2 regions of the Amycolatopsis sp. WAC 01416 genome follow, and region 1 is predicted to be linked to the other one. Evidence: riboswitches for the same ligand, from Rfam matches in the RefSeq annotation. Region 1 holds a riboswitch; the other holds the start of a gene.

Evidence for each region. Region 1 has a riboswitch for glycine ahead of gcvP (aminomethyl-transferring glycine dehydrogenase). Riboswitches for the same ligand answer to the same signal wherever they lie in the genome.
Region 2: another riboswitch for glycine. It lies ahead of gcvP (aminomethyl-transferring glycine dehydrogenase); the one in region 1 lies ahead of gcvP (aminomethyl-transferring glycine dehydrogenase).

The regions. Positions count from the first base shown of each region.
Region 1 is NZ_QHHX01000009.1:438,345-452,477, forward strand. Features, by position in the region: gene DL990_RS30755 (hypothetical protein) at 1-882, shown strand, start outside; gene DL990_RS30760 (hypothetical protein) at 900-1,334, shown strand; gene DL990_RS30765 (hypothetical protein) at 1,411-1,788, opposite strand; gene DL990_RS30770 (hypothetical protein) at 1,812-2,165, opposite strand; gene DL990_RS41975 (hypothetical protein) at 2,179-2,388, shown strand; gene DL990_RS30780 (hypothetical protein) at 2,626-2,859, shown strand; gene DL990_RS30785 (CDP-alcohol phosphatidyltransferase family protein) at 2,898-3,533, shown strand; gene gcvH (glycine cleavage system protein GcvH) at 3,596-3,979, shown strand; gene garA (glycogen accumulation regulator GarA) at 4,105-4,572, shown strand; gene DL990_RS30800 (MerR family transcriptional regulator) at 4,569-5,339, shown strand; gene DL990_RS30805 (bifunctional nuclease family protein) at 5,559-6,032, shown strand; gene DL990_RS30810 (TetR/AcrR family transcriptional regulator) at 6,201-6,815, opposite strand; gene DL990_RS30815 (MerR family transcriptional regulator) at 7,113-7,694, shown strand; glycine riboswitch at 7,741-7,842, shown strand; gene gcvP (aminomethyl-transferring glycine dehydrogenase) at 8,013-10,892, shown strand; gene DL990_RS30825 (nuclear transport factor 2 family protein) at 10,896-11,258, opposite strand; gene DL990_RS30830 (helix-turn-helix domain-containing protein) at 11,373-12,200, shown strand; gene DL990_RS30835 (aldo/keto reductase) at 12,249-13,073, shown strand; gene DL990_RS30840 (hypothetical protein) at 13,363-14,046, opposite strand.
Region 2 is NZ_QHHX01000004.1:442,828-456,960, forward strand. Features, by position in the region: gene DL990_RS15810 (glutamine synthetase family protein) at 1-272, shown strand, start outside; gene DL990_RS15815 (gamma-glutamyl-gamma-aminobutyrate hydrolase family protein) at 253-966, shown strand; gene DL990_RS15820 (aldehyde dehydrogenase) at 963-2,324, shown strand; gene DL990_RS15825 (3-oxoacyl-ACP reductase) at 2,327-3,094, shown strand; gene DL990_RS15830 (hypothetical protein) at 3,247-3,621, shown strand; glycine riboswitch at 3,879-3,979, shown strand; gene gcvP (aminomethyl-transferring glycine dehydrogenase) at 4,023-6,854, shown strand; gene gcvT (glycine cleavage system aminomethyltransferase GcvT) at 6,862-7,953, shown strand; gene gcvH (glycine cleavage system protein GcvH) at 7,971-8,348, shown strand; gene glyA (serine hydroxymethyltransferase) at 8,350-9,618, shown strand; gene lipA (lipoyl synthase) at 9,615-10,616, shown strand; gene DL990_RS15860 (L-serine ammonia-lyase) at 10,633-12,006, shown strand; gene DL990_RS15865 (FadR/GntR family transcriptional regulator) at 12,096-12,818, shown strand; gene DL990_RS15870 (SulP family inorganic anion transporter) at 12,792-14,133, opposite strand, start outside.

The DNA of each region.
Region 1 (14,133 bases):
ACCGCGTTCGTGATCGGGATCGTCTGGGGAACCGTCGCGGCCTTCGCCGGGCGGTGGACCGTCGAGGGGTTGGCCGGCACGTACGACGTGCGCGCGGTGATCTCCGAGTGGAACTCCACGACCAGCGAAGGACAGCACGGCCCGCATACCAGCTACGACGTCCTGGCGATCGCCGAAGACGGCCGCGCGATCGAATTGCCGACACGAGACACGTTCGGCCTCGCTGATCCGGTGGTCGCCCGGCTTTCGTCGGTGACGGACCGGGTTTTGTCCGTACGCGGGGCCACCGACGTCGTGGAAGCCCACCATCCGTGGGAAAAGATCGCGGCGATGTCCCTCGGCTTGGCACTCCTGGTGCTCGCGGCCATCGTGCTGGTCAAAGTGGCGAGACCGGGGGGCGCGCGGAAGGCGCTGCCGTTCGTCGCCGGGCTGGCCTTCGCCGCGTTCGTCGTGCTGACGCCGGTCGGGTTCGGCGGGACGGCCTACGGTGAGGCGGCCGACCCCGTCCCGAATTTCTGGGAACTCCGGCGCGACTTATGGGGGCCGCCACCGGTGTTCGCCCGTGGACAGACCGCCGTCTCCGGGGAGGCGGCCGTGCGTGTGCTCGACAGCAGGCCCGGACCGCCAGAGGGTGCCGAGGCGTGGTTGAGCGGATTCCACGTCCTCACCTTGCGGATCGAGGCGTCCCGCCTCGGCGACACGCCGCTGGAGCTGTCGGCCGACGAACACGGTGAGCCGGAGCGGGTCAAGGACTGTGCGGGCGCTCCCGGCGCTTTCGACGGCACCACGGGTCTCGTCTGTTTCGTGGTCCCGCCCGGATATCGGCCCGAGTACCTCCTCGTCGGCAAACTCGAGCGGGAAGTCCTGCTGAAGCTCCAGTGATCGACGAAAGGACTCCAGTGCCGGAAAATGCGCGGAAGCCCGGAGTTCTTTCCTCGGCGCTTTCGACCGTTATCCCCTTTCTGCTGATCTTCGGTCTGGTCTGGGGCTTCCTCGGTTCCGACATCGGTGAACTGAGCACCGGCGAGGACGTCACGGTCACCGAGATCTCGGGGTGCACCTCGGAGGGATCCGCGGTGAACGGCCAGACCCCCTACTGCTCCGGGAAATGGCGCTTCGCCGACGGTCGTACCGGAGGCGGCCGGATCCTGGGTGAGGAGATCGCGCGGGGTGACACGGTCTTCGCCGGTGACGGATTCGCCTACCGGACGAGATCGCCGTTGATCTGGAAGGTCTCGGCAGGTGGCGCGCTGGGTCTCTTTCTCGTCGGCATGGTGATAGTGGGCGTCGTCCTGTACCGGTTGGACGTCGGCAAGCGGCGTCGCGAGGACTGAACGTGCGTCCGGCCACAGTGGACTGTGCGGCAGTGGGAACCTGGAACAGAAACCGCGCGCCGGGTCAGGCTCGCGCTCAGGAACGCGTCGCTTCGATCTGGCGCTCGTCCTCGGTCGAGCAACTCGTCACCGGATCGTTCGGCCCGCTTCCGCATGTCCAGGCGCCGATCACCACCGGACCGGGCCCCTGCGGCGACGCGGCTTCGGCGGGCGTCAGCTTGGTGAAGTAGTCCGTGAGCACCTGAGTCGCTTCGGCACAGTCGGTCTTCCCGTGTGCGACGACCTTGTTCTTCGCGCCTTGGAGCCCGGCGACCTCGCCGCAGGGCGTCCCGGCGGGCGCCGAGGCGGCGGCAGGGGAGGACGGCGCCGGCGCGGCGGCGGGAGCTGGATCGGCTCCGCAACCGCTCAGCAGGACGATTGCGAACGCGGCGGGAAGTACGGCGAGGCTCTTCATGGGCCCTTCTTCTCGGGGATGGTTCATTCGACGGGGACGACGGCGGCGAACACGTTCTGTTCGCCCTTGCCGCAACTGGTGCCGCCTTGCGCGGCGGGAGCGCCGGAGACGCACAGCCAGCCGTCCACGGTCTCGCTGACGGGTTCGTCCGAGCCCGCGGACTGCCGTCCGGCGATCCTCTTGTGGAACGAACCGACGATCCCGGTCGCGTCCGCGCACGAGACCCCGGGTCCGTTGAGCACCTGCAAGGTCAGCCCGCTGGCCGCGGTGACCGTGCCGCACGAACCCTGAACCGGTTCAGCGGGTTTCGGCTGGGAAGTGGGAGGCGGGGCGGCGCGGCTCGGCGGGGTCTGCGACGGGATCGGTGGCACCGACACGCTGGACACCGCAGTGGGAACCGAGGGAGGCGAGGCCGACATCGAGGTGACAGGCGGTGGCGGATCGTCGCCCGAACAGGCGGCGAGCGTTCCGGCGACGGCGCAGGCCGCGAACAGGCGCCGCCACGTTCCCGTGGTCGTCGAGACGGGCAAGGCGATCCTTTCGTCGGCCGGTCGTGGTCGGCCCATTCTGACCCGGCCGGGCCCGAAGCCGTGGCATTGAGCCACGTTCGATTCGCGGGAGGCTATCGCGCCCCCGGTGCCGCGATACGCGAGGACCGCCCAATAACTGTCCATTGTGGACGATTAACATGCCGTTCACAGCGCGACAACACCCCACTGTCGTTGCGAACCGATCGGACGAATCCACGCCGGACCCGTTAACGCGCGGCGCCGTTCTGCCGAAAAGAAAGGTAGCGCTCCGGCGTGTCCCAGTCCCCGTCACGAAACCGTGAGAGTGATGAAGACCGACGAACAGACCGACCCCGCGTCACCCCAGGCCACCGCACCGGCGAGCACGGAGCTGCCACCGACGGCACCGTGCACCGTCGTCTGGTGTGGCGGCCGCCCGTACGTCCTCGAAAGCTCCGCCGGCCACAATCGCTGGGTCGGCACCGATCACCGGGGCAGGCCCGTGGCGCTGACCAGCGCGGACCTGCAACGCCGCGGCTGGACACACACCCGGGCCAGCTGACGCGGGAGGGCGTGCGCGCCACTGGCTAGGCTGAGCGGGTGAGTACGCCCCCCGAACCGAGCGTGACCAGCGAAGAGCCTTCCCTCTGGCGGCAGGCCCTGAACGTCCCCAACATGCTTTCGATCCTCCGGCTCGCCGGGGTGCCGGTCTTCCTTTGGCTGCTCCTCGGCCCGAAGGAGGACGGCTGGGCGCTCGCGCTGCTCGTGTTCAGCGCGCTCACCGACTGGCTCGACGGCAAACTCGCCCGCTGGCTCAACCAGATGTCCCGGCTCGGCCAGCTGCTCGATCCCGCCGCCGACCGGCTCTACATCCTCGCGACCCTCATCGCCTTCCTGATCCGCGACATCATCCCCTGGTGGCTGGTGGTCCCGCTGGTCGTCCGCGAGGCCGTGCTGGGTGTCTGCGTACTGCTGCTCCGGCACCGCGGCTTCGCCCCGCCGGAGGTCACCTACATCGGCAAGGGCGCCACCTTCGTCTTGATGTACGCCTTCCCCTTCCTGCTGCTCACCCAGGGCGGATCCGACATCGCCGCGATCGCCCGGCCGATCGGATACGCCTTCACGGCGTGGGGCGCGGTCCTCTACGTCTATTCAGGCGTGTTGTACGTCGTCCAGACGGTGCGGGCGCTGCGAACGGCCGAACCCGGCGAGTTGCGGGAGGCGGCGGGCGCCTGACCCGGCGGGATGCGAAACTGCGCGCGTCGGTTTCGAGTGAGGGCTGAGAAAGGGGAGCGGCGTTGTCCACTCCAGAAGAACTGCGGTACACCGAGGAGCACGAGTGGGTCTCCGTGCGCGATGGCGGGCTCGTGCGCGTGGGCATCACGGAGTACGCCCAGGATCAGCTCGGTGACGTGGTGTTCGTCGAACTTCCCGAGGTCGGCAAGCAGGTCGGCTCGGGGGACACGTTCGGCGAGGTCGAGTCGACCAAGAGCGTTTCCGAGCTGTTCGCCCCGCTCGACGGCGAGGTGGTCGCGGTCAACGACGCGGTGACCGAGTCGCCCGAGCTGATCAACAGCGACCCCTACGGCGAGGGCTGGCTGATCGAGCTCCGTCTCGACGACGCGAGCTCGGTGGAATCCCTGCTGGAGGCCGAGGCCTACCAGGCGCTGATCAAGGAATAGCCGCAGGCCGCGGCCCTTCGGGAAGAGTAGGGGGAGCCGCGGGCCGGAGATTCGATCAGGCACGGTACGTTTGACCTCCACACGTTCTTGAGTAGTGGCAACACACATGCGTTAGGAGAGCTCAGGTGAGCACGAACGACGGGCCCGGCGTTCCCCCGGAGCAGTCTCCGGAGCGGACTTCTGTCTTCCGGGCCGACTTCCTGGCCGACGTCGAAGGCACTGAGGCTCCTCCGGCTGCCGAGGCCCCTGTCCAGGGTGTGGACGCGCTGCCCGCGGGTTCCGCGCTGCTGGTCGTCAAGCGGGGACCGAACGCGGGTTCGCGCTTCCTGCTGGACCGCGACACCACCAGCGCGGGACGGCACCCGGACAGCGACATCTTCCTCGACGACGTCACGGTCTCCCGGCGGCACGCCGAGTTCCGCCGTGAGGGTGGCGAGTTCGTCGTCATCGACGTCGGCAGCCTCAACGGCACCTACGTCAACCGCGAGCCGGTCGACCAGGCCGTCCTCGCCGGTGGCGACGAAGTCCAGATCGGCAAGTTCCGCCTGGTCTTCCTGACCGGCCCGGGTCACGGGGGCCAGGGGGCACGGTGACGGCGGCCGGGCGGCCTGATCGGGATGCGTCGCAGCGCGATGGGTTGAGCATCGGGGCCGTGCTGGCACAGCTGCGCGGCGACTTCCCCGATGTCACCATCTCCAAGATCCGGTTCCTCGAGGCGGAGGGTCTGGTCCAGCCGGGCCGGACCCCGTCGGGGTACCGGCAGTTCGCTCCGGCGGACGTGGAGCGCCTGCGATTCGTCCTGTCCGCCCAGCGGGATCACTATCTCCCGCTGAAGGTCATCAAGGAACAGCTCGACGCGGCGGATCAGGGCGCCGCGTCCGCTGAGCACACCGCGGCGATGCCGCGGTTGCCGCGCAAACTCGTATCACTCGACTCCCCGGGGGAGAACGGCGGACTGCCGTCCCCCGGGGATTTCGAGACCGATCGAGAGATCAGGCTGACCGAGGAAGATCTCCTCCGCCAGGCGGGCATCGACGCCGCCACCCTGGCTGAGCTGCGGCAATACGGTCTCGTCCGCCCAGGCGCGGCGGGGTTCTTCGATCCCGACGCGGTCCTCGTGGCGAAGACCGTGAAAGCGATGACCGAATTCGGTATAGAGCCGAGACATCTGCGTGCCTTCCGGGCCGCGGCCGACCGCGAGGTCGGCCTGCTGGAGCAGATCGTGACCCCCGTGTATCGGCATCGTGACGAGGACGCCCAGGCGAGGGGCGACGAGGTCGTCCGGGAGCTCGCCGCGTTGACCGTGGCGTTGCACACGCTCTTGGTGAAGGCCGGAATACGGGCAGTCACAGGCGGTTGAACCGCTCCAGGGGACCGGGAGCCGTTGTGAGGCCACTTGTCAATGACTGAATGTTCGGCAGCCTATGCCGTACCGTGAGAGTTGGTTTGCCACAGGCGAACCGAGAATGTCGGAGACAGCGAGCACAGCGCTCGGAAGACGGGTAGCGTCGGGATCGCCGTCGCTTGGTCGTCGAGACAAGCGTTGCAGCCCGTGCGCACGAGAGGGAGGCGAAGCCCGATGAGCGAGATGCGCGTCGTCGGCGTGCGGGTGGAGCTACCCGCGAATCAGCCGATCTTGTTGCTACGGGAAACCGAAGGCGAGCGTTACCTGCCGATCTGGATCGGCTCGGTCGAGGCCACCGCCATCGCCTTGGAGCAGCAGGGAGTCCGCCCGGCCCGTCCACTCACCCATGACCTGCTCAAGGAGGTCATCGGGGCGCTGGGCCGTGAACTGGAGCAGGTCGTCATCACCGACTTGAAGGAAGGCACGTTCTTCGCGGAACTGGTCTTCGACGGGGACATCCGGGTTTCGGCGCGGCCGAGCGATTCGGTGGCGCTGGCGCTGCGGGTCGGGGTCCCGATCCACGCCGTCGACGCGGTGCTGGAGGAAGCGGGCCTCATCATCCCCGACGAGCAGGAGGACGAGGTCGAGAAGTTCCGCGAGTTCCTCGACTCGGTCTCGCCGGAGGACTTCCGCGGCGCGGACACCTGAGCACATCCTGGGATTTCGCACGAGGGGCGGCGCCACCGGCGCCGCCCCTCATCGTATGTGCGGTCGTGAGGGCCGCGGTGAGGTGTCGGTACAGGTGGTCGTGAGTGGCGATTCGGGTTCTAACCCGAATCGCCACTCACGACGGACCGCGCCCGACCCCACCTGCCGTCAGGCCGCGGTCGCCTTGACGAACAGGTCCGCCAGCTCCCGTCCGTACCGCTCCAGGTCCAGTTTCCGGTCGGCCGCGAACTTCGCCGCGACGCCGTCGATGGCCTGCGCGATGGACAGCGCCATCACGTCCGGCGCGAACTCGCCGAAAGCGCCTTCCTGCTGGCCCTGCCGCAGCTGGCGTTCGAGCCTGCCGGTCCGGAACTCCTCGACGATCGGCGCCGACATGAACCAGCCCTCGGCGTCCGAGCCGCTCGAAGCCATCTCGACCATGACCCGCACCAGTTCCGGGTACGAGCCGAGGAACGCGATCTCCGACTCGATGTAACCGCGCAGCAGCCCGGCCCGGTCGGTCGTGCCCTGGATCCGTTCCTCGAGGAACTTGTCCTTCATCCCGGTCGCGGTGGTGACCACGGCCTGCATCAGGCCCGCCTTGTTGGTGAAGTGGTACGAGATGATCCGGGTGCTGGAGAGCCCGGCGCGCTCCTTGATCTTCGCGAACGACGTCTTGTGGTAGCCGAGGTCGGAGATCGTCGCGATCGTGGCCCCGATGATCTGGGCCCGCCGGGCCGCCTCGGTGACCGACAGCCCCAGCTCCGCCTGAACCTCTTGCATGGCACTTTGAGTAGAGGGATTTACTTGCATGAGTAAAAATTAACACGACTGAGTAAAGATGGCAAGCGTACGGCCGAACGGGGGACGGTGCTCGACAAGCCTCAAGAAGAGCTTGAGGCCGACCGCGCGTCGCGTTGACCGGTTTGCCGGACGCGCTTACCGTCAATGAGAGTGAATCGCCAAGGTGTGATTCGGATGTCTGGGGCATTCGTCTTGACGATGAACTCCGGTGCGGGCTCACGTGGGTCCGCGCGGCTTTGTTCGCCGGCCGCCAGGTCGGGCGAGGGGAGGCATGGCGTGGTCGAGGCTGGTAGCCCTCAAGAGCCGCTCGTTCCGGTCGCTGACGGCGAGCAGGGCGAGCTGTTCCCCGACTCTTCCCTCCCGGACGAACTCGTCGGTTACCGCGGTCCCGCAGCCTGCCAGATCGCCGGGATCACCTACCGGCAGCTCGACTACTGGGCCAGGACGAAGCTGGTCGCGCCGAGCATCCGCACCGCACACGGTTCCGGTTCGCAGCGGCTCTACTCGTTCAAGGACATCCTCGTCCTGAAGGTCGTCAAGCGGCTGCTGGACACCGGCGTCTCGTTGCAGAACATCCGCGTCGCCGTCGACCACCTGCGCCTGCGCGGCGTCCGCGACCTCGCCAAGGTCACCCTGTTCTCCGACGGCACCACCGTCTACGAGTGCACCTCGCCCGAAGAGATCGTCGATTTACTCCAGGGCGGGCAGGGTGTCTTCGGGATCGCGGTCAGCGGCGCGATGCAGGAGATCAGCGGCACCATCCACGAGTTCCCGGCCGAGCGGGCAGACGGCGGCGTGATCGAAACGGTCACGCCGGACGAGCTCACGCAGCGCCGTAACGCACGTCGCACCGGCTGATCATGAAGCCGCGCGGGCGGCAGGGTAGGCTCACTTCCGCGGTCGACGAATCCGCGCGGGAGAGACCGAGCCGATAACCGTTGAGCTCGGCGCCGAAGGAGCAAGTCCTCCCCGGAACCTCTCAGGCACCCTGGACCGCGCGGAAGAGACGCCTCTGGAAAGTGGTTCGCCAGGTCACATCCTGGCGGCCCCGCCGACGGTGCAAGCCCGGCTCAACACTCGGGCGAAACTCTCAGGCGCCCCCACGGGGGTACGGACAGAGTGGGGAGGGCCAGGACAATCGTCCCGGCCCCACCCCCGCGTCTTGGGAGGTCCCCGATGGAGCCTGTTTCACTGGCCGCTCTCGAATCCGGAACCCCCTTCGCGGACCGGCACATCGGTCCCGGCACCGAAGAGCTCGCGCGCATCCTCGACGTCGTCGGCGTCGCCTCGCTGGACGAGCTCGCCGAGCGGGCCGTTCCCGCGTCACTGCGGGAATCCGCGACACCGCTGGACCTCCCGCCCCCGGCCACCGAGACCGGCGCGCTCGCCGAACTCCGCGCGCTGGCCGCGCGCAACCGGCCGATGGTCCAGATGATCGGCCTCGGCTACCACGACACCGTGACCCCGCCGGTGATCCGCCGGAACGTGCTGGAGAGCCCGGCCTGGTACACCGCGTACACGCCGTATCAGCCGGAGATCTCGCAGGGCCGCCTCGAAGCACTGCTCAACTTCCAGACCATGGTGGCCGATCTGACCGGCCTGCCGATCGCCAACGCGTCGATGCTGGACGAAGCGACCGCCGCGGCGGAGGCGATGACGCTGGTCCGCCGGGCGGGCAAGGCGAAGTCGGCCCGCTTCGTCGTCGACGAGGACACCCTTCCGCAGACGATCGAGGTTCTGCGTACCCGCGCCGAGCCGCTCGGCATCGAGCTGGTGACCGCGGATCTGTCCCAAGGCATCACCGGACTGGGGCTCGGCGGCGACTTCTTCGGCGTGCTGCTGTCCTATCCGGGCGCGTCGGGTGTCGTCCGCGAATGGGAGCACACCATCGCCGAGGCCAAGGCGCTGGGCGCGGCGGTGGTGATGGCCGCGGATCCGCTGGCACTGACGCTGCTGCGGTCGCCCGGTGAGCTCGGCGCCGACGTCGCGATCGGATCGACGCAGCGATTCGGCGTTCCGATGGGCTTCGGCGGGCCGCACGCGGCGTACCTCGCCGTCCGGCAAGGGCTCGAACGACAGCTGCCCGGCCGGCTGGTCGGGGTGTCGAAGGACGCCGACGGCGCGCCCGCGTACCGGCTCGCGTTGCAGACTCGCGAGCAGCACATCCGCCGTGAGAAGGCGACGAGCAACATCTGCACCGCCCAGGTGCTGCTGGCGGTCATCGCGTCGATGTACGCGGTGTACCACGGCCCCGAAGGCCTGCGCGCCATCGCGAACCGCGCGCACCGGATGGCCACCGTGCTCGCGGCGGGGCTCGCCGAAAGCGGTGTCGACGTCGTGCACTGCGAGTTCTTCGACACCGTCATGGTCGCCGTCCCCGGCCGTGCGACCGGGATCGTCGCCACCGCCAGGGAACTCGGGGTCAACCTGCGGCTCGTGGACGCGGACCACGTCGCCATCGCCTGCGACGAGACGACGACCCGTGAGCACCTTTCCCTGGTGTGGAAGGCGTTCGGGGTCGCGGTGTCCGATGTGGACTCACTCGACGCGGACACCGCGGACGGCTTCCCGCCGGATCTGCGCCGCACCAGTGCTTACCTGACGCATCCGGTCTTCCACGCGCACCGTTCGGAGACGGCGCTGCTCCGGTACCTGAGGGCGTTGTCCGACAAGGACGTCGCGCTCGACCGGAGCATGATCCCGCTCGGCTCCTGCACGATGAAACTCAACGCCACGGCCGAGATGGAGCCGATCACCTGGCCCGAGTTCGCCGGTCTGCACCCGTTCGCGCCCGCCGAGGACGCGGCCGGGCTGCTCAGCGTCGTGAAGGATCTGGAGCGGTGGCTCGCCGGCATCACCGGCTACGAAGCGGTCTCCCTGCAGCCGAACGCGGGAAGCCAGGGCGAGTTCGCCGGGCTGCTGGCGATCCGCGCCTATCACCGCGAACGCGGGAACGCGGCACGTGACGTCTGCCTGATCCCGTCCAGCGCGCACGGGACGAACGCGGCCAGCGCGGTCATGGCGGGGATGCGCGTGGTCGTCGTGAAATGCGACGACGAGGGCAACATCGACCTCGGCCACCTCAGGTCCACTGTGGACGAGCACGCGGACGACCTCGCCGCGATCATGATCACCTACCCCTCGACGCACGGTGTCTACGAGGACACCGTCCGCGAGGTCTGCGCATTGGTGCACGACGCGGGCGGCCAGGTGTACGTCGACGGCGCGAACCTGAACGCGCTGATCGGGGTGGCGCAGTACGGGAAGTTCGGCGCCGACGTCTCCCATCTGAACCTGCACAAGACCTTCTGCATCCCGCACGGTGGCGGCGGACCGGGCATCGGGCCGATCGGCGTCCGCGCGCATCTGGCGCCGTACCTGCCGAACCACCCGCTGCAACCGGAGGCGGGCCCGGCAACCGGTGTGGGCCCGATCAGCGCCGCGCCGTGGGGGAGCGCGTCGATCCTGCCGATCTCGTGGGCCTACGTCCGGATGATGGGCGCCGACGGCCTGCGGCGCGCGACCCTGACCGCGGTCGCGAACGCCAACTACGTGGCCAAACGCCTCGCCGGGCACTATCCGGTGCTGTACTCCGGGCACGAGGGGCTCGTGGCGCACGAATGCATCCTCGACCTCCGCGCGATCACCAAACGGACCGGTGTCACGGTCGACGACGTGGCCAAGCGGCTCGCCGACTACGGCCTCCACGCGCCGACGATGTCCTTCCCGGTCGCGGGAACGCTCATGGTCGAGCCCACCGAGAGCGAGGACCTCGGCGAACTCGACCGGTTCTGCGACGCGATGATCGCGATCCGCGGCGAGATCGAGAAGGTCGCCGCGGGGGAGTGGCCGGTGGCCGAAAGCCCGCTGCGCAACGCCCCGCACACCGCGCGCTGTCTCGCGGGTGAGTGGGATCGCCCGTACAGCAGGGAGACCGCGGTGTTCCCTGCCGGTTTCACCGCCGCGAAGATCTGGCCTCCGGTGCGGCGGATCGACGGGGCCGCGGGCGACCGCAACCTCGTCTGCTCCTGCCCGCCACCGGAGGCCTTCGCTTGAGCCTCAACCGGGCATCTTGTCGAGAAAGCCCAGCACCTGCTTGATCCGCCCGTCCTCGACGGTGATGACGTCGAAGCCGATCGCCAGCGGTTCTTCGGCGCCTTCCGGCGCGAGGTACCACTGGAACCGCGCGATGTCGTGATGCGCGTCGGGAGCGGCCGGCAGGCTGAACCTCAGACCCGCGAACTGGGCCTGCGCGCCGGCGATGAAGCCATCGACACCGTCGTGGCCGGTGACAGCGCCGAGCGGGTCGGTGTAGGTGGTGTCCTCGGTGAACACTTCGGCGATGAGCGCGCGGCGCCTGTCCGCGTCGGTCTCGTTCCACACGGCGATGTACTGCTCGGCGACGCGCTGGATGTCCGACATGGTGTCTCCTTGTTCTCTCGGGGGTTGTTCGATGCCGCAACAATGTCGGCTGAGGGTGGGGCCCGTCGATTACGCGGGAGGTAATGGCGGCCCGTCGTCCGTGGCCGTAGGTTCGTGATCGTGACGACCACAGTGACCGTGAGCCGCGCGGGCCGCCCCGTCGGCGAACTCCTCCGCGAATGGCGCGACCGCCGCCGGATCAGCCAGCTGGATCTCGCCATCTCGGCGGACATCTCCACCCGGCACCTGAGCTTCGTGGAGACCGGCCGGTCCAAGCCCAGCCGCGACATGGTGCTGCGGCTCGGCGAACATCTGGAGGTGCCCTTGCGGGAACGCAACCAGCTGCTGCTGGCCGCCGGTTACGCACCCGCGTATGCCGAAAGCGGCCTCGGCGCCCCGGAACTCGCGGCGGTCCGCAAGGCGGTCCGCCAGCTGATGACCGGACACGAGCCGTATCCGGCCGCCGTCGCCGACCGCTGGTGGAATCTGGTCGACGCCAACTCGAGCATCTCGATCATGACCGGCCTGGTCTCGCCCGCCTTGATGACGCCACCGGTCAACGTCCTGCGCGTGACGCTGCATCCGGAGGGGATGGCGCCGCATGTGCTGAACCTGGGGGAGTGGCGCGCTCATCTGCTGGGCAGGCTGCGGCGTCAGGTGACCCAGACGGCTGATCCGGTCCTCACCGATCTACTCGAGGAGCTGCTCACCTATCCGTGCGCGGATCCCGTCCCCGAAGTGGAGGTCCCCGGACCGGGCGACATCTTCGTCCCGTTGCGGCTGCGGCACGAGGGCACCGAACTCACCTTCTTCAGCACGGTCTCCACATTCGGGACGCCGTTGGACATCACGGTCGCCGAGCTGGTGATCGAATCCTTTTTCCCCGCCGACGCGGACACGGCGGAGTATTTGCGCGCGTACGCCGCGCGCGGGGTGGAATGATGCGGGGCAAGAAGTCCTGCCGCAGACCCCAGTGAGGATTCCCCTTCCATGGCCGTGCCTTCCGTCGTCCTGAACAACGAGGTAGCCATCCCCCGACTCGGTTTCGGCGTCTGGCAGGTACCCGCCGGCGACACGGCCAAGGTCGTCCGGACCGCCATCGAGGCCGGGTACCGCAGCATCGACACCGCCGCGTCGTATGGGAACGAAGCCGGTGTCGGCGAAGCGATCCGCTCCGCCGGGGTACCGCGCGACGAACTGTTCATCACCACGAAGCTGCCGAATCCGGGCCACGGCTACGACGAGGCGCTCCGGGCGTTCGACGCGAGTCTCGCGGAGCTCGGCCTGGACCACGTCGACCTGTACCTCATCCACTGGCCGATGCCGACCCGTGGGAAGTACGTCGAAACGTGGCGGGCGCTGGAAAAGCTGTACGAGGACGGCCGGACACGGGCCATCGGGGTGTCGAACTTCCATGTCCCGCATCTGCGGCGGCTGTTCGACGAGACCGGGATCGTTCCCGCGGTCAACCAGGTCGAGCTGCACCCCAAACTCCAGCAGAAGGCGCTGCGGGAGTTCCACGCCGAGCACGGCATCGTCACCGAGGCGTGGAGCCCGCTCGCGCAGGGGTCGCTGCTCTCGGACCCGACGCTGACCGCTCTCGCGGCCAAATACGGCAAGAGCCCGGCGCAGCTGGTGCTGCGCTGGCATCTCCAGCTCGGCACCGTGGCCATCCCGAAATCCGTGACCCCGTCCCGGATCCGCGAGAACTTCGCCGTCTTCGACTTCGAACTGGCCGAGGACGACCTCGCGGCCCTCGCCGAGTTCGACGACGGCACCCGCACCGGCCCCGACCCGGACACCTTCGGCTCCTGAGTGGTAGGGACGGTCCTGACCACTCACGAGCCTTGACCGGCTCGGTACCGGTCCTCTTGCCTGCACGAGGTACATGAAGGACCCCTTCCTTGCGCCTGGCGCAGTGAAGGGGTCCTTCATGTACTGGGGAAAGGGTGAACGTGGCCTTCACGGACCGGGCCTGGCATCAACCGCAGCCGGAACCACGTAGGTACCTGAGCCACCCTTGGCTCTGACCACTCACGAGACTCGAGATACGGGAAAGGCCCCTTCCCGAGCGGTGAAGGGGCCTTTCCCGTAAGTCCGGGGCTCAGGTGGCCTTGATCCCTGCGGCGGCGAAGTCGGCCTGCTGGGCGGGCTGCTGCAGGAACTGCCGGAACGTCTGCGAGGCACGCATCTGGACCTCGTCGATGTTCTTCCCGGCGAGGCCGACGAGCGGGTAGTCGGCCGAACGCGCCGTCGCGATCGACTGGGCGGGCGAACCGACCAGTTCGGGCTTGGCGGTGTTCAGCTCGGTCACCCAGTAGGTGGACTCGGGGATCCAGGCGGCGGGGAGCCCGCCGATGGCGTCCAGGTTCGTCCGTCCGACGAGGCCGTCGAGCACGGACGCGGAGGACAGCGCGTCGATCTGGATGATCACGCAGTGGTCGCGGACCACGGTCGCGGCGTTGTTCCACCGCTCGGCCGCCGCCCGGACCGGCTTCTCGATGCTGGGGGTGACGATGACCCGCATCGGGGTGTCGCCGGCGCTGCAGGCCTTGGCCTGGGCTTCGGCGCGGGTGTTGAGCTCCCCGTCCGCCCAGTTCCAGCCGAAGACGCCGATCGCGACCAGGACAAGGAGGACCAGGCAGGCGATGGGCCACTTGGCGATCCGTCGCCGCGGGGCCTTCTTCCCGACGATCCGGTGCGAACCGGTCGCCTCACCGCGACCCTGAGGCCGCTTCGGGTCGAGGGGATGCGGCACCGGCTCTTCGGCCACGCTGTGTCGCCCCATCGTTGTCCTTTCGAAACGTGCGCGCTCGCGCTGCGTATGCAATCAAACCGTTATCACTCTAACAGGGGAGGATGTTACGGGGAATGC
Region 2 (14,133 bases), on a different contig from region 1:
TGGCCGCGCTCATCGCGGCCGGCTTGCACGGCATCGAAAACGAACTGGAGCTGGAGCCGGAGTTCCACGGCAACGCCTACGGCTCCGACAAACCGACCGTACCGACGACCCTGCGGGAGTCCGCGGCGCTGCTGGACAAGAGCGAACTCGCCAGGACCGCGTTCGGGGACGAGGTCGTCGACCACTACCTGAACGCGGCGAAGGTCGAACTCACCGCGTACGACGCCGCCGTCACCGACTGGGAGAGGATCCGTGGCTTCGAACGGCTCTGAACCGATCATCGGCCTCACCTCCTACCTGGAGCCCGCGAAGTTCCTCGTCTGGGAGACCGAAGCCGCACTGCTGCACCGGGTCTACGTCGACGGGATCGTCGCGGCGGGCGGGATCCCGGTCCTGCTGCCGCCGGTGAGCGGTGCACACGATCGGCTGATGTCCGCCGTGGACGGGCTCGTGCTGGTCGGCGGCGCCGACGTCGACCCGGCACGCTACGGCCAGGAACAACACGCGACGACGTACACGAGGCCGAACCGGGACGCGTTCGAGTTCGGCCTGCTGCGGTCCGCTTTGGACAGCGGAAAGCCGGTGCTCGGCGTGTGCCGCGGGCTGCAGGTGCTCAGCGTCGCGCTGGGCGGCACGCTCGCCCAGCACCTGCCGGACACTTTGGACAGTGCTGATCACCAGCCCGCGCCGGCGACCTTCGGCACCACTACGGTGACGCTTGCGGAGGGGAGCCGGGTCGCGGCGATCCTCGGCACCGAGACCAAGGTGCCGTGTTACCACCATCAGGCGATCGACAAGCTCGGCGACGGGCTGGTCCCGGTCGGCTGGGCCGACGACGGCACCATCGAGGCGGCCGAACTGCCCGGCGACGGGTTCGTCCTCGGCGTCCAATGGCATCCCGAACAGAATCCCGACGACATCAGGCTTTTCGAGGCGCTGGTAGAAGCAGCTAAGGAGCGCGCATGACGTTCGAGGTGATCAACCCCGCCACCGAAGAGGTGGTGCGGTCGGTCGAGCCGACCTCGGCCGAGGAGACCGACGCGGCGATCGCCCGCGCGCACGCGGCGTTCCCCGCCTGGCGCGCGGTGGACCCCGGCGACCGGGCGCGGCTGCTGCGCCGCTTCGCCGACGCCGTCGACGCCGACATCGAGAACCTCGCCGCGCTGGAGGTCGCCAACGCCGGCCACACGATCGGCAACGCGCGCTGGGAAGCCGGCAACGTCCGCGACGTCCTGACGTACTACTCCGCGTCGCCAGAACGGTTGAGCGGCAAGCAGATCCCGGTACCCGGCGGGGTGAACATGACGTTCCATGAGCCGCTCGGCGTGGTCGGGGTGATCGTGCCGTGGAACTTCCCGATGCCCATCGCGGGCTGGGGGTTCGCACCCGCGCTCGCCGCCGGGAACACCGTCGTGCTCAAACCCGCCGAGCTCACGCCGCTGACCGCGATCCGCCTCGGCGAGCTCGCCCGTGAGGCGGGGATCCCCGAAGACGTCTTCCAGGTGCTTCCTGGCAAGGGATCCGTGGTGGGACAGCGGTTCGTGGACCACCCCGCGGTGCGGAAGGTGGTGTTCACCGGCTCGACCGAGGTCGGCAAGCAGATCATGGCGGGCTGCGCCGCACAGGTGAAGCGGGTGACGCTGGAACTCGGCGGCAAGAACGCGAACATCGTCTTCGCCGACGCCGACCTGGAGAAGGCCGCGGCGACCGCGCCGTACGGCGTCTTCGACAACGCCGGGCAGGACTGCTGCGCGCGGTCGCTGATCCTGGTGCAGTCGAGTGCGTACGAGAAGTTCATGGAACTGCTGGAACCCGCGGTGAACGGCGTGGTCGTGGGGGATCCGCGGCTGGAAGTGACCGAGATGGGGCCGCTGATCTCGGCGGGGCATCACGCGAAGGTGTCGTCCTATGTGGACGACGCGGCGCCGGTCGCCTTCCGGGGCAACGCGCCCGTCGGCCCCGGGTACTGGTTCGCGCCGACCGTCGTCACTCCGCCGGATCTGCGGCATCCGCTGGCTTCGGAGGAGATCTTCGGCCCGGTCGTCGCGGTGGTCCCGTTCGACGGGGAGGCGGACGCGGTGACCATGGCCAATGACACCGAGTACGGCCTGTCCGGCTCGATCTGGACCCGCGACGTCGGCCGCGCCTTCCGCGTCGCCCGTGGTGTCGAGGCGGGGAACCTTTCGGTGAACTCGCATTCGTCCGTCCGGTACTGGACGCCCTTCGGCGGGTTCAAGCAGTCCGGGCTGGGCCGGGAACTCGGTCCGGACGCCGTCGACGCCTTCACCGAGACCAAAAACGTCTTTATCAGCACGGAGGAATAGGAATGGTTCAGCGTTTCGAAGGCCGCGTCGCGGTCATCACCGGCGGCAGCAGCGGCATCGGCCTCGCCACCGCGCGGCGGCTGGCGAGCGAGGGCGCGAAGGTCGTCATCGGTGACATCTCCGCCGAGGCGGGCAAAGCCGCGGCCGACGAGGTCGGCGGCCTGTTCGTGCAGGCCGACGTCACCGACGCCGAACAGGTCGATGCCCTGTTCCAGACCACTGTGGACACTTTCGGCTCGGTCGACGTCGCGTTCAACAACGCCGGCATCTCCCCGCCCGAGGACGACTCGATCCTCACCACGGGCATCGACGCGTGGGAGAAGGTGCAGAAGGTCAATCTGACCTCGGTGTACCTGTGCTGCAAGGCGGCGCTGCCGCATATGCGGCGGCAGGGCAAGGGCTCGATCGTCAACACGGCGTCGTTCGTCGCGGTGATGGGCGCGGCGACGTCGCAGATCTCCTACACCGCGTCCAAGGGCGGGGTGCTGGCGATGAGCCGGGAACTGGGCGTGCAGTTCGCGCGGGAGAACATCCGGGTCAACGCGCTGTGCCCGGGCCCGGTGAACACCCCGCTGCTGAAGGAACTGTTCGCGAAGGACCCCGAGCGGGCGGCGCGGCGGCTGGTGCACGTGCCGGTCGGGCGGTTCGCCGAGCCGGAGGAGATCGCGGCCGCGGTCGCCTTCCTGGCGAGCGACGACGCCTCGTTCATCACCGCTTCGCAGTTCCTGGTGGACGGTGGGATCTCGGGCGCCTACGTGACCCCTCTCTGACCGTCGCAATTCGTCACCTGATTGCGTCGCGCTGGCCCGCCACCCCTGTCACTCGTCCCGGTGGCTGGGATGGCGGGTCGCTGACCTGCGCTGTAGTCCTGAGACGCGGAGCCGCACGGTTCCACGATCCGAAAGCGCGGGAGGCCCGAAGAATGACCCGGCAGATGAGCACCGCCATGCGTGACTGCATCGACCTGTGCAACGAGTGCCACGTCAGGTGCGAGGAGATGTTGACGCGCTGCATGGAGATGGGCGGCGCGAAACTCGGGATGATGATGGTGACCTGCGCGGACATGTCCCGCATGTGCGCCGACATGATGATGCGCTGCTCCGCCATGGTCGCCGACCTCGAGATGATGCGCATGTGCGCGAAGATGTGCGGCCTCGCCTCCCAGATGATGCGCATGTGCGCCCAGGAGTGCGCCAAGACCGGTGATGCCGAGCTTGCCGACGCGGCCGACATGATGACGCGGTGCGCCGAGCTCTGCGGCACGATCACCGCCGAGATGATGATGGAGAACGCGTAACTCGCGTGATCAGAGCCGTCACTCGCGTGATTGAAGGCGTAACTCACGAGTTACGGCTCTGATCACGTGAGTTACGGCTCCAAGCACGCAAGTGACGTCGTCGGGTCGAAGTAGACGTGCGTCGAACACGCCAGGTACGGTGTGCGCACAACTACAGACAGGGCCGTCGAGCTGGAGCGGGAGAGCCCTCACGAACGTGGTGGGGCACCGAAGGAGCAAACTCCCCGGAATCTCTCAGGTACTCACTACCGCTTCCGCGAGGCCACTCTGGAAAGCAGGCGCGCAAGTGCGCCTCACCCAAGGTGAAAGCCGCATCACGTGCGGTGAAACTCTCAGGTGCCATGACAGAGGGGGAGTTCCCAGCGCACCGGTCTATCCGGCGCCTGACCCAAGGAGCTCCCTTGACCAGTACGTCCTTCGACGACCGGCACATCGGCCCCTCGGAGTCCGAGCAGGCCAAGATGCTCGCCGAGGTCGGCTACGGCAGCCTCGACGCCTTGGTGCAGGCCGCGGTGCCGTCCGCGATCCGGGTCACGCGTGACCTCGAACTTCCCCCCGCCGCGTCCGAAGAGGACGCCATCGCCGAGCTTCGCGCGCTCGCCGCGCTCAACAAGCCGATGACGCAGATGATCGGCCTCGGCTTCCACGACACGGTCACCCCGGCGGTCATCCGCCGCAACGTGCTGGAGAACCCGGCCTGGTACACGGCGTACACCCCGTACCAGCCGGAGATCTCGCAGGGCCGTCTCGAAGCCCTCCTCAACTTCCAGACCATGGTCTCCGAGCTGGCCGGTCTCACCACCGCGAACGCCTCCCTGCTCGACGAGTCCACCGCCGTCGCCGAGGCCGTCATGCTGATGCGCCGCGTGTCGAAGTCCAAGTCCGACAAGGTCGTCCTCGACGCCGAGTGCCTGCCGCAGACCATCGCCGTCGTCCGCACCCGCGCCGAGGCGATGGGTGTCGAGGTCGAGGTCCGAGACCTGCTCACCGGCTTGCCGGAGGAGTTCTTCGGCGTCGTCGTCCAGTACCCGGGCGCTTCCGGCGTGCTGCGCGGCGCGGGCTTCTACTCCGCCATCTCCGAGACCGCGAAGGCCGCCGGAGCGCTGTACACCGTCGCCGCCGACCTGCTCGCCCTCACGCTGATCACCGCGCCGGGTGAGTTCGGCGCCGACATCGCCGCCGGTTCCACCCAGCGCTTCGGCGTCCCGCTGGGTTACGGCGGGCCGCACGCCGGATACATGGCCGTCCGCGCCGGGCTCGAGCGTTCGCTGCCGGGCCGCCTGGTCGGGGTCTCGGTCGACGCCGACGGCAACCCCGCGTACCGCCTCGCCCTGCAGACCCGCGAGCAGCACATCCGCCGCGAGAAGGCGACTTCCAACATCTGCACCGCGCAGGTGCTGCCCGCCGTCCTCGCCGCGATGTACGCGGTCTACCACGGTCCGGACGGCCTCAAGCGCATCGCGACCCGAGTCCACGAACTCGCCACCACACTGGCGGGCGCTCTCCGCGCGGCCGGCGTCGAGGTCGTCCACGAGGGCTTCTTCGACACCGTCCTCGCCCGCATGCCCGGACAGGCCGAAGCGGTCGTCGCGGTCGCGCGCGAGCACGGGATCAACCTCGGCCCGGTCGACGCCGACCACGTCCGCATCGCCGTCGACGAGGTCACCACGCCCGCGATCATCGCGAAGGTGCTCAACGCGTTCGGCGTCGACAACGAGGCCGAAAGCACCGAAGCGCTTCCCGCCGGTTTGCACCGTGAGAGCGAGTACCTCACGCACGAGGTCTTCCACTCCCACCGCTCCGAGACCGCGATGCTGCGGTACCTGCGCAGCCTGTCCGACCTCGACTACGCGCTCGACCGCGGCATGATCCCGCTCGGCTCCTGCACGATGAAGCTCAACGCCACCACCGAGATGGAGCCGATCAGCTGGCGCGAGTTCGCGGGCATCCACCCGTTCGCGCCCGCCGACCAGGCCGAGGGCTACCACGTCCTCGTCGAGCAGCTGTCCGGCTGGCTGGCCGAGGTCACCGGCTACGACAAGGTGTCGTTGCAGCCGAACGCGGGCAGCCAGGGTGAACTCGCCGGCCTGCTCGCGATCCGCGCGTACCACCACGCCAACGGTCAGGCCGAACGCGAGGTCTGCCTGATCCCGTCGTCCGCGCACGGCACGAACGCCGCCTCCGCGGTCATGGCGGGCATGCGTGTCGTCGTGGTCAAGTGCACCGACGAGGGCAACGTCGACCTCGACGACCTGCGCGCCAAGGTCGAGGCCAACCGCGACACGCTGTCCGCGATCATGGTCACGTACCCGTCCACACATGGCGTGTACGAGCACGGCATCGACGAGCTGGCCAAGATCGTGCACGACGCGGGCGGCCAGGTCTACGTCGACGGCGCGAACCTCAACGCCCTGCTGGGTCTCGCCAAGCCGGGTGAGTTCGGCGGCGACGTCTCGCACCTGAACCTGCACAAGACCTTCTGCATCCCGCACGGTGGCGGCGGCCCGGGTGTCGGCCCGGTCGCGGTCCGCGCGCACCTCGCGCCGTACCTGCCGAACCACCCGATGCTGGCGAAGGCGGGCCCCGAAACCGGTGTCGGCCCGATCAGCGCCGCCCCGTTCGGCTCGGCGTCGATCCTGCCGATCTCGTGGGCGTACGTCCGGATGATGGGCGCCGGTGGGCTCACCGCCGCGACGCAGGTCGCCGTCCTCGCCGCGAACTACGTGGCCAAACGCCTCAACCAGCACTACCCGGTGCTCTACACCGGCCAGGACGGCCTGGTCGCGCACGAGTGCATCCTCGACCTGCGCGGGCTCACCAAGGAGACCGGCGTCAGCGTCGACGACGTCGCGAAGCGCCTGATCGACTACGGCTTCCATGCCCCGACCATGTCGTTCCCGGTCGCGGGCACGCTGATGGTCGAGCCGACCGAATCCGAGGACCTCGGCGAGATCGACCGCTTCATCGCGGCGATGATCGCCATCCGCGCGGAGATCGACGCCGTCGCGCAGGGCAAGTGGGCCGCGGACAACAGCCCGCTGCGCAACGCCCCCCACACCGCCGAGACCCTGGTCGGCGACTGGGACCTGCCGTACGACCGCGAACTGGCGGTGTACCCCGCCGGAGTGAATCGCAAGGCCAAGTACTGGCCTCCGGTGCGCCGCATCGACGGTGCGCGCGGGGACCGTAACCTCGTCTGCTCCTGCCCGCCGCTCAACGCCTACGAGAACTGAGGCACTGATGTCGAAAGAGACGTCCCTGCACGGAGTCCACAAAGGACTGGGTGCGTTGTTCACCGACTTCGCGGGCTGGTCGATGCCGATCCGCTACAGCAGCGAACTGGCGGAGCACAAGGCGGTCCGCGAGACCGCGGGCCTGTTCGACCTCTCCCATATGGCCGAGATCGAGGTGACCGGTCCGCAAGCGGCCGACATCCTCGACTTCGCGCTGGTCGGCAACCTGTCCGGCGTCAAGCCGGGCCGGGCGCGCTACACGATGATCTGCGACGAGAACGGCGGCGTGCTCGACGACCTGGTCGTCTACCGCCTCGCCGACGAGAAGTTCCTGGTCGTGGCCAACGCGGGCAACGCCTCCGTGGTCGCGGAGGCACTGGCCGAGCGAGTCTCCGGCTTCGACGCTGTCGTCGAGAACAAGTCCGAGGACGTCGCGCTGATCGCCGTCCAGGGCCCGAAGGCGGTCGCGATCCTCGGCGCCGTCACCGACGCCGACCTCGGCGCGCTCAAGTACTACGCGAGCGTCCCGGCCGTCGTGAAGGGTCACGACGTCCTGCTCGCCCGCACCGGCTACACCGGCGAGGACGGTTTCGAGCTGTACGTCCCGGCCGGTGAGGCCCCCGCCGTCTGGCGCATCCTGACCGACGCGGGCGAGCCGCACGGTCTGCTCCCGGCCGGTCTCGCCTGCCGCGACACCCTGCGCCTCGAAGCCGGGATGCCGTTGTACGGCAACGAACTCAGCCTCCAGCTGAGTCCGTTCGAAGCCGGCCTCGGCCGCGTCGTCAAGTTCGAGAAGCCCGGCGACTTCGTCGGCAAGGCCGCGCTCGAGGAGCTGTCCAAGAAGGACGTCCCCCGGGTGCGTGTGGGGCTCAAGGGCTCCGGCCGCCGCGCCCCGCGCCACGGCTACACCGTCCTGGCGGGCGAGACCGAGATCGGCGAGGTCACCAGCGGTGCCCTGTCGCCGACCCTGGGTTACCCGATCGCCATGGCCTATGTGGACCGGGAGCACTCCGAGCCCGGCACCGAGCTTTCCGTCGACATCCGGGGCCGCATCGAGCCCGTCGAGGTCGTCGCCCTGCCCTTCTACTCCCGCGCCTGAAAGGCCCTTTCGACATCATGAGCATCCCCCAGGACCTGAAGTACACGAAGGAACACGAGTGGCTGAACGTCGCGGACGGCGTCGCCACCGTGGGTATCACCGCCTTCGCCGCCGAGTCGCTCGGTGACATCGTGTTCGTCCAGCTTCCCTCGGTCGGCGACACCGTCACCGCGGGCGAGGTGTTCGGCGAGGTCGAGTCGACCAAATCGGTCAGCGAGCTGTACGCACCCGTGGACGGCGAGGTCGTCGAGGTGAACGAGGCCACAACGGACACCCCCGAGCTCATCAACTCGGACCCGTACGCCGAAGGATGGCTCCTGAAGGTGCGTCTGTCCGGCGACGTGCCCGCCCTGCTCGACGCCCAGGCGTACGCCGTCTTGACCCAGGAGAACTGACATGTTCAACGCTGCCCTGTCCGATGTGGACCCCGAGGTCGCCGCGGCGGTCGCCGCCGAACTCGACCGGCAGCAGTCGACCCTGGAGATGATCGCCTCGGAGAACTTCGCCCCGGTGGGCGTGCTCGAGGCGCAGGGTTCGGTGCTGACCAACAAGTACGCCGAGGGCTACCCCGGCCGCCGCTACTACGGCGGTTGCGAGCACGTCGACGTCATCGAGCAGCTGGCGATCGACCGTGCGAAGGCCCTGTTCGGCGCCGAGCACGCCAACGTCCAGCCGCATTCGGGCGCGCAGGCCAACGCCGCCGCCATGGTCGCGGTGCTCAACCCCGGCGACACCATCCTCGGTCTCGACCTCGCCCACGGCGGTCACCTGACGCACGGGATGAAGATCAACTTTTCCGGCAAGCTCTACAACGTCGTCGCCTACCACGTCGACAAGGAGACCGGGATCGTCGACGTCGAGGAGATCGAGCGCCTCGCCAAGGAGCACAAGCCGAAGCTGATCATCGCCGGCTGGTCGGCGTACCCGCGTCAGCTCGACTTCGCCGAGTTCCGCCGCATCGCCGACGAGGTCGGCGCGAAGGTCATGGTCGACATGGCGCACTTCGCCGGTCTCGTCGCCGCGGGCCTGCACCCGAGCCCGGTGCCGTACGCGGACATCGTCACCACGACCACGCACAAGACCCTCGGCGGCCCGCGCGGCGGCATCATCCTGTGCCGCCAGGAACTCGCCAAGAAGATCAACTCGGCGGTGTTCCCCGGCCAGCAGGGCGGTCCGCTGGAGCACGTCATCGCCGCCAAGGCCGTCGCGCTCAAGATCGCCGCGAGCGAGGAGTTCCGCGAGCGTCAGCAGCGCGTGCTCGAAGGCGCGAAGATCCTGGCCGACCGCCTCTCGCGCACGGACTGCTCCGAAGCGGGCGTCCGCGTGCTGACCGGCGGCACCGACGTGCACCTGGTGCTCGTCGATCTGGTCAACTCCACTTTGGACGGTCAGCAGGCCGAAGACCGGCTGCATTCGGTCGGCATCACGGTCAACCGCAACGCCGTCCCCTTCGACCCGCGCCCGCCGATGATCACCTCGGGCCTGCGCATCGGCACCCCGGCGCTGGCGACCCGCGGCTTCGGCGCCGAGGACTTCGCCGAGGTGGCCGACATCATCGCCGAGGCGTTGCGCCCGGACTTCGACGAGGCCCTGCGCCAGTCGCTGTCCGCCCGTGTCGAGCTGCTGGCCAAGAAGCACCCGCTGTACGCGGACCTCGACCGATGAGCGCGGTCCCCGAGGGGCGCAAACTTCTCCGGCTCGAAGTCCGCAACGCGCAGACCCCGATCGAGAAGAAGCCGCCGTGGATCAAGACCCGCGCGCGGATGGGCCCCGAGTTCACCGAGCTCAAGGGCCTGGTCAAACGTGAAGGCCTGCACACCGTGTGTGAGGAGGCCGGCTGTCCCAACATCTACGAATGCTGGGAAGACCGTGAGGCCACGTTCCTGATCGGTGGGGACCAGTGCACGCGCCGGTGCGATTTCTGTCAGATCGACACCGGCAAGCCGGCGGCGCTCGACACGACCGAGCCGCGCAAGGTGGCGGAGTCGGTGCAGGCCATGGGGTTGCGCTACTCGACGGTGACCGGTGTGGCGCGTGACGACCTCGAAGACGGCGGCGCGTGGCTGTACGCTGAAACCGTCCGGCAGATTCACGCGCTGAACCCGGGCACCGGTGTGGAGCTGTTGATCCCGGATTTCAACGCGGATCCGGATCAGCTGGCCGAGGTGTTCGGTTCGCGGCCCGAGGTGCTGGCGCACAACGTGGAGACGGTGCCGCGGATCTTCAAGCGGATCCGGCCTGGTTTCCGGTACGCGCGGTCGCTCGAAGTGATCACGCGGGCCCGTGAGGCCGGTCTGGTGACGAAGTCGAACTTGATCCTGGGCATGGGCGAGACTCCGGAGGAGGTGGCTCCGGCGATGAAGGACCTGGTCGACGCGGGCTGCGAGATCCTGACGATCACCCAGTACCTGCGGCCGTCGCCGAGGCATCACCCCGTGGACCGGTGGGTGAAGCCCGAGGAGTTCGTCGAGCACTCGAACGCCGCCGAGGCGATGGGCTTCGCCGGCGTCATGGCCGGGCCGCTGGTCCGCTCGTCGTACCGCGCCGGGCGGCTGTTCGCGCAGACGAAGGCCCACCGCGGCGAAGCGCTGTCGGAGAACTTGGCCCATCTCGCCGCCGAAGGGCCCGCGGCCCAAGAAGCCAGCTCACTGCTGGCCAGATAGGAAGGAGGGCAGATCAATGGCGATCAGCGTCTTCGACCTGTTTTCGATCGGCATAGGCCCCTCCAGCTCCCATACGGTGGGCCCGATGCGTGCGGCACTGACCTTTGTGGACGGTCTGGCCGCGGATGGTGACCTGACGGCCACGACGCGTGTCCAGAGTGAGCTTTTCGGCTCGCTCGGCGCGACCGGGTTCGGGCACGGCAGCGACAAGGCCGTGCTGCTCGGGCTGTCCGGGGAGCGTCCGGAGGAGATCGACACCGACACGGTGGCAGGCAAGATCGCGGAGATCCGCGAATCCTGTCTGCTGAAGCTGCGCGGTGAACACGAGATCGTGTTCACCGAGGACACCGATCTGACCATGCACCGGCGGAAGTCGTTGCCCGCGCACCCGAACGGGATGATCTTCCGCGCGTTCGACGCCGACGGGAAGGTGCTGCGCGAGCGGACCTACTACTCCGTCGGTGGTGGGTTCGTGCGTGATGAGTCCTACGAGACCGACACCGTCGTCGTCGAGGACTCGACTCGGCTGGAATTCCCGTTCCGCACCGGCGCGGATCTGCTGAAGCACTGCGAGGACACCGGGCTGCCGATCAGCGAGATCATGCTGCGCAACGAACTCTCCTGGCGCACGCGCGAGGAGGTCCGTGAGGGTCTGCTGGAGATCTGGCAGGTCATGGTGGAATGCGTGCGCAACGGCTGCGAGCACGAGGGTGTCCTGCCGGGCGGGCTGAAGGTGCCGCGCCGTGCGAAGGCGTTGCACGAGAAGCTGCTCGCCGAGGACGGCGTCGGCGACCCGCTGTACGCGATGGACTGGGTGAGCCTGTACGCGCTGGCGGTCAACGAGGAGAACGCCGCGGGCGGCCGCGTCGTCACCGCGCCGACCAACGGCGCGGCGGGGATCATCCCGGCCGTTCTGCACTACTACCAGCGGTTCATCCGGGGCTCGTCGGACGACGGCATCGTGACGTTCATGCTCACCGCGGGCGCGATCGGCTCGATCCTCAAGCAGACGGGCTCGATCTCGGGCGCCGAGGTCGGTTGCCAGGGTGAGGTCGGCTCGGCCAGCGCCATGGCCGCCGCCGGGCTCACTGAGGTCCTCGGCGGTTCGCCCGCGCAGGTGGAGAACGCCGCCGAGATCGGCGTCGAACACCACCTTGGGCTGACCTGCGACCCCGTCGGCGGGCTGGTGCAGATCCCGTGCATCGAGCGCAACGCCGTCGGAGCGTCGAAGGCGATCCACGCCGCACGGATGGCGATGCGCGGCGACGGTTCGCATATCGTGACGCTGGACAAGGCGATCAAGACGATGCGCGAGACCGGCGCCGACATGAGCGTGAAGTACAAGGAGACCTCGCGCGGCGGTCTCGCCGTGAACGTCATCGAGTGCTGATCCCTACGCAATTCGGCACCTGGTTGCGATGTATGCGTGCGCAAGTACCGCAACCAGGTGCCGAATTGCGGGCGGCCTAAACTCGAAGGGTGGAGTCGAGCACGGTCGCGAACGCGGGTGACGCGCTGTTCCGCCCGGTGCGCGCGGGCAACGCCTTCGAGGAGACCGTCGAAAGGCTGCTCCAGGCGATCCGGCTCGGAGTGGTGGGCGCGGGGGAGCGGCTGCCGTCGGAACGTGAGCTCGCCGAGCGGCTCGGGGTCAGCCGGGTGACGCTGCGCGAGGCCATCCGCGCGCTGTCCGACGCGGGCTACGTCGAGTCGCGGCGTGGCCGTTACGGCGGCACTTTCGTCAACGACGTCCTGCCCGACCCGCCCGCCGCCGACGGGCGGAAGGTCGACAACGCCACCCTGGAAGACGCGCTCGGCCTGCGGCACGTCCTGGAAACCGGCGCCGCCGAGATGGCGGCTGCGCGCTCCCTCAGCCCGGCCGACCGGCAGCATCTGACCAGCACGCTCGCCGAGGCGGCGGCGGCCGACGTCGGCGATTACCGGCGCAAGGATTCGCGGCTGCACCTGGCGATCGCCGAGGTCACCGCGTCCGGCTCGCTGACCACGGCGATGGCCGACGCGCGGATGCGGGTCAACCAGCTGCTCGACATGATCCCGCTGCTCGAACCGAATCTGGAGCACTCCAACGCCCAGCACGAGGCCATCGTCGACGCGATCCTGGCCGGTGATCCGGAGGCGGCCCGCCGTGCGATGACGGAGCACGTCGAAGGGACGGCTTCACTGCTTCGCGCGTTCCTCGCTTGAGGGTGACGTCAGCAGGGCGTGCGCGAACTCGATGGCATGCGGTGTGTCGGGGAAGACCCGGCCCTCGGCGCGAAGCCGGTCCGCGACACCGAGCTCGTCGAGCACCTTTTCGTGGCCGGGTCTGATCCCCGACACCAGCACCGTGATCCCACGATGTTCAAGCCGATCGACAGCATCTCGCAGGACTAGGGCGCCGGTGGCGTCGATGGCCGACACCCGTGACATCCGGAGGATGACCACCCGGACGTCGGCGACCTCGGACAGCTCCAGCAGGAACTGGTGGGCCGCGGCGAAGACCAGCGGGCCATCGAGCCTGAACGCGACGATGTGCTCGTCCAGCAGCGCCCGCTCCTCGGCGCCGTGATCGGCGTGGTCAAGGGGGACCTCTTCGACGCGGGCCGCCTTCGCGATCGCCCGCAGCGCCAAGGCGCCGGCCACGACGAGACCGAGGATGACCGCGGTGACCAGGTCCAGGATCAAGGTCGCGGCCGCGGTGAGCACGAGGACCAGCGCGTCGCGGCGGGTGGAGCGGAGCAACGCGCGGACCGAGCCCGCCTCGACCATGCGGATGGCGGTGGCCAGCAGTACCCCGGCGAGCGCCGCGATCGGGATCGCGGCCACCAGCGGCGCCGCCGCGAAGACGATCACCGCCAGCACCAGCGCGTGGGTGAGTGCGGCGAGACGGGACCTCGCGCCGGCGCGGACGTTGACGGCGGTGCGCGCGATCGCCGCGGTGGCCGGCACTCCGCCGAACAGCGGGGTGACCAGATTCGCGAGGCCTTGCCCGAAGAGCTCCCGATCCGGGTCGTGGCGTTCGTTGACGCTCATCGCGTCGGCGACCGTGGCCGAAAGCAGGCTTTCCAGCGCGGCCAGCGCCGCGACCGCGACGGCGGAGGGCGCCAGCGCGCCCAAAGTGGACAGATCCAGGAAGGCCAGCGAGGGCGCGGGAAGACCGGCGGGCAGGGCGCCGATGCGGGAGACCGGCAGCTGCGTGAAGTGGCATACGAGTGTCGCGACCGCCACGGCGACCAGCGAGAACGGGATCGACGGCCGCCACCGCGCGCCGAGCAGCATCAGGACGGCGACCCCGGCCGCGATCGCGATCGACGGCCAGGATGGGTGCCCGGCGAAGTCGGCCACCGCTTTCGCCGCGACGACGGCCACCTTCTCGCCTTCCGGGGTGGCGACCCCGAGCGCGGCGGGAATCTGCTGCAGCGCGATCACCCCGGCGATGCCCAGCGTGAAGCCTTCGACCACCGGGATCGGGACGTAGCGCATGTACCGGCCGGCGCGGGCGACCGCGAGCAGGAGCAGC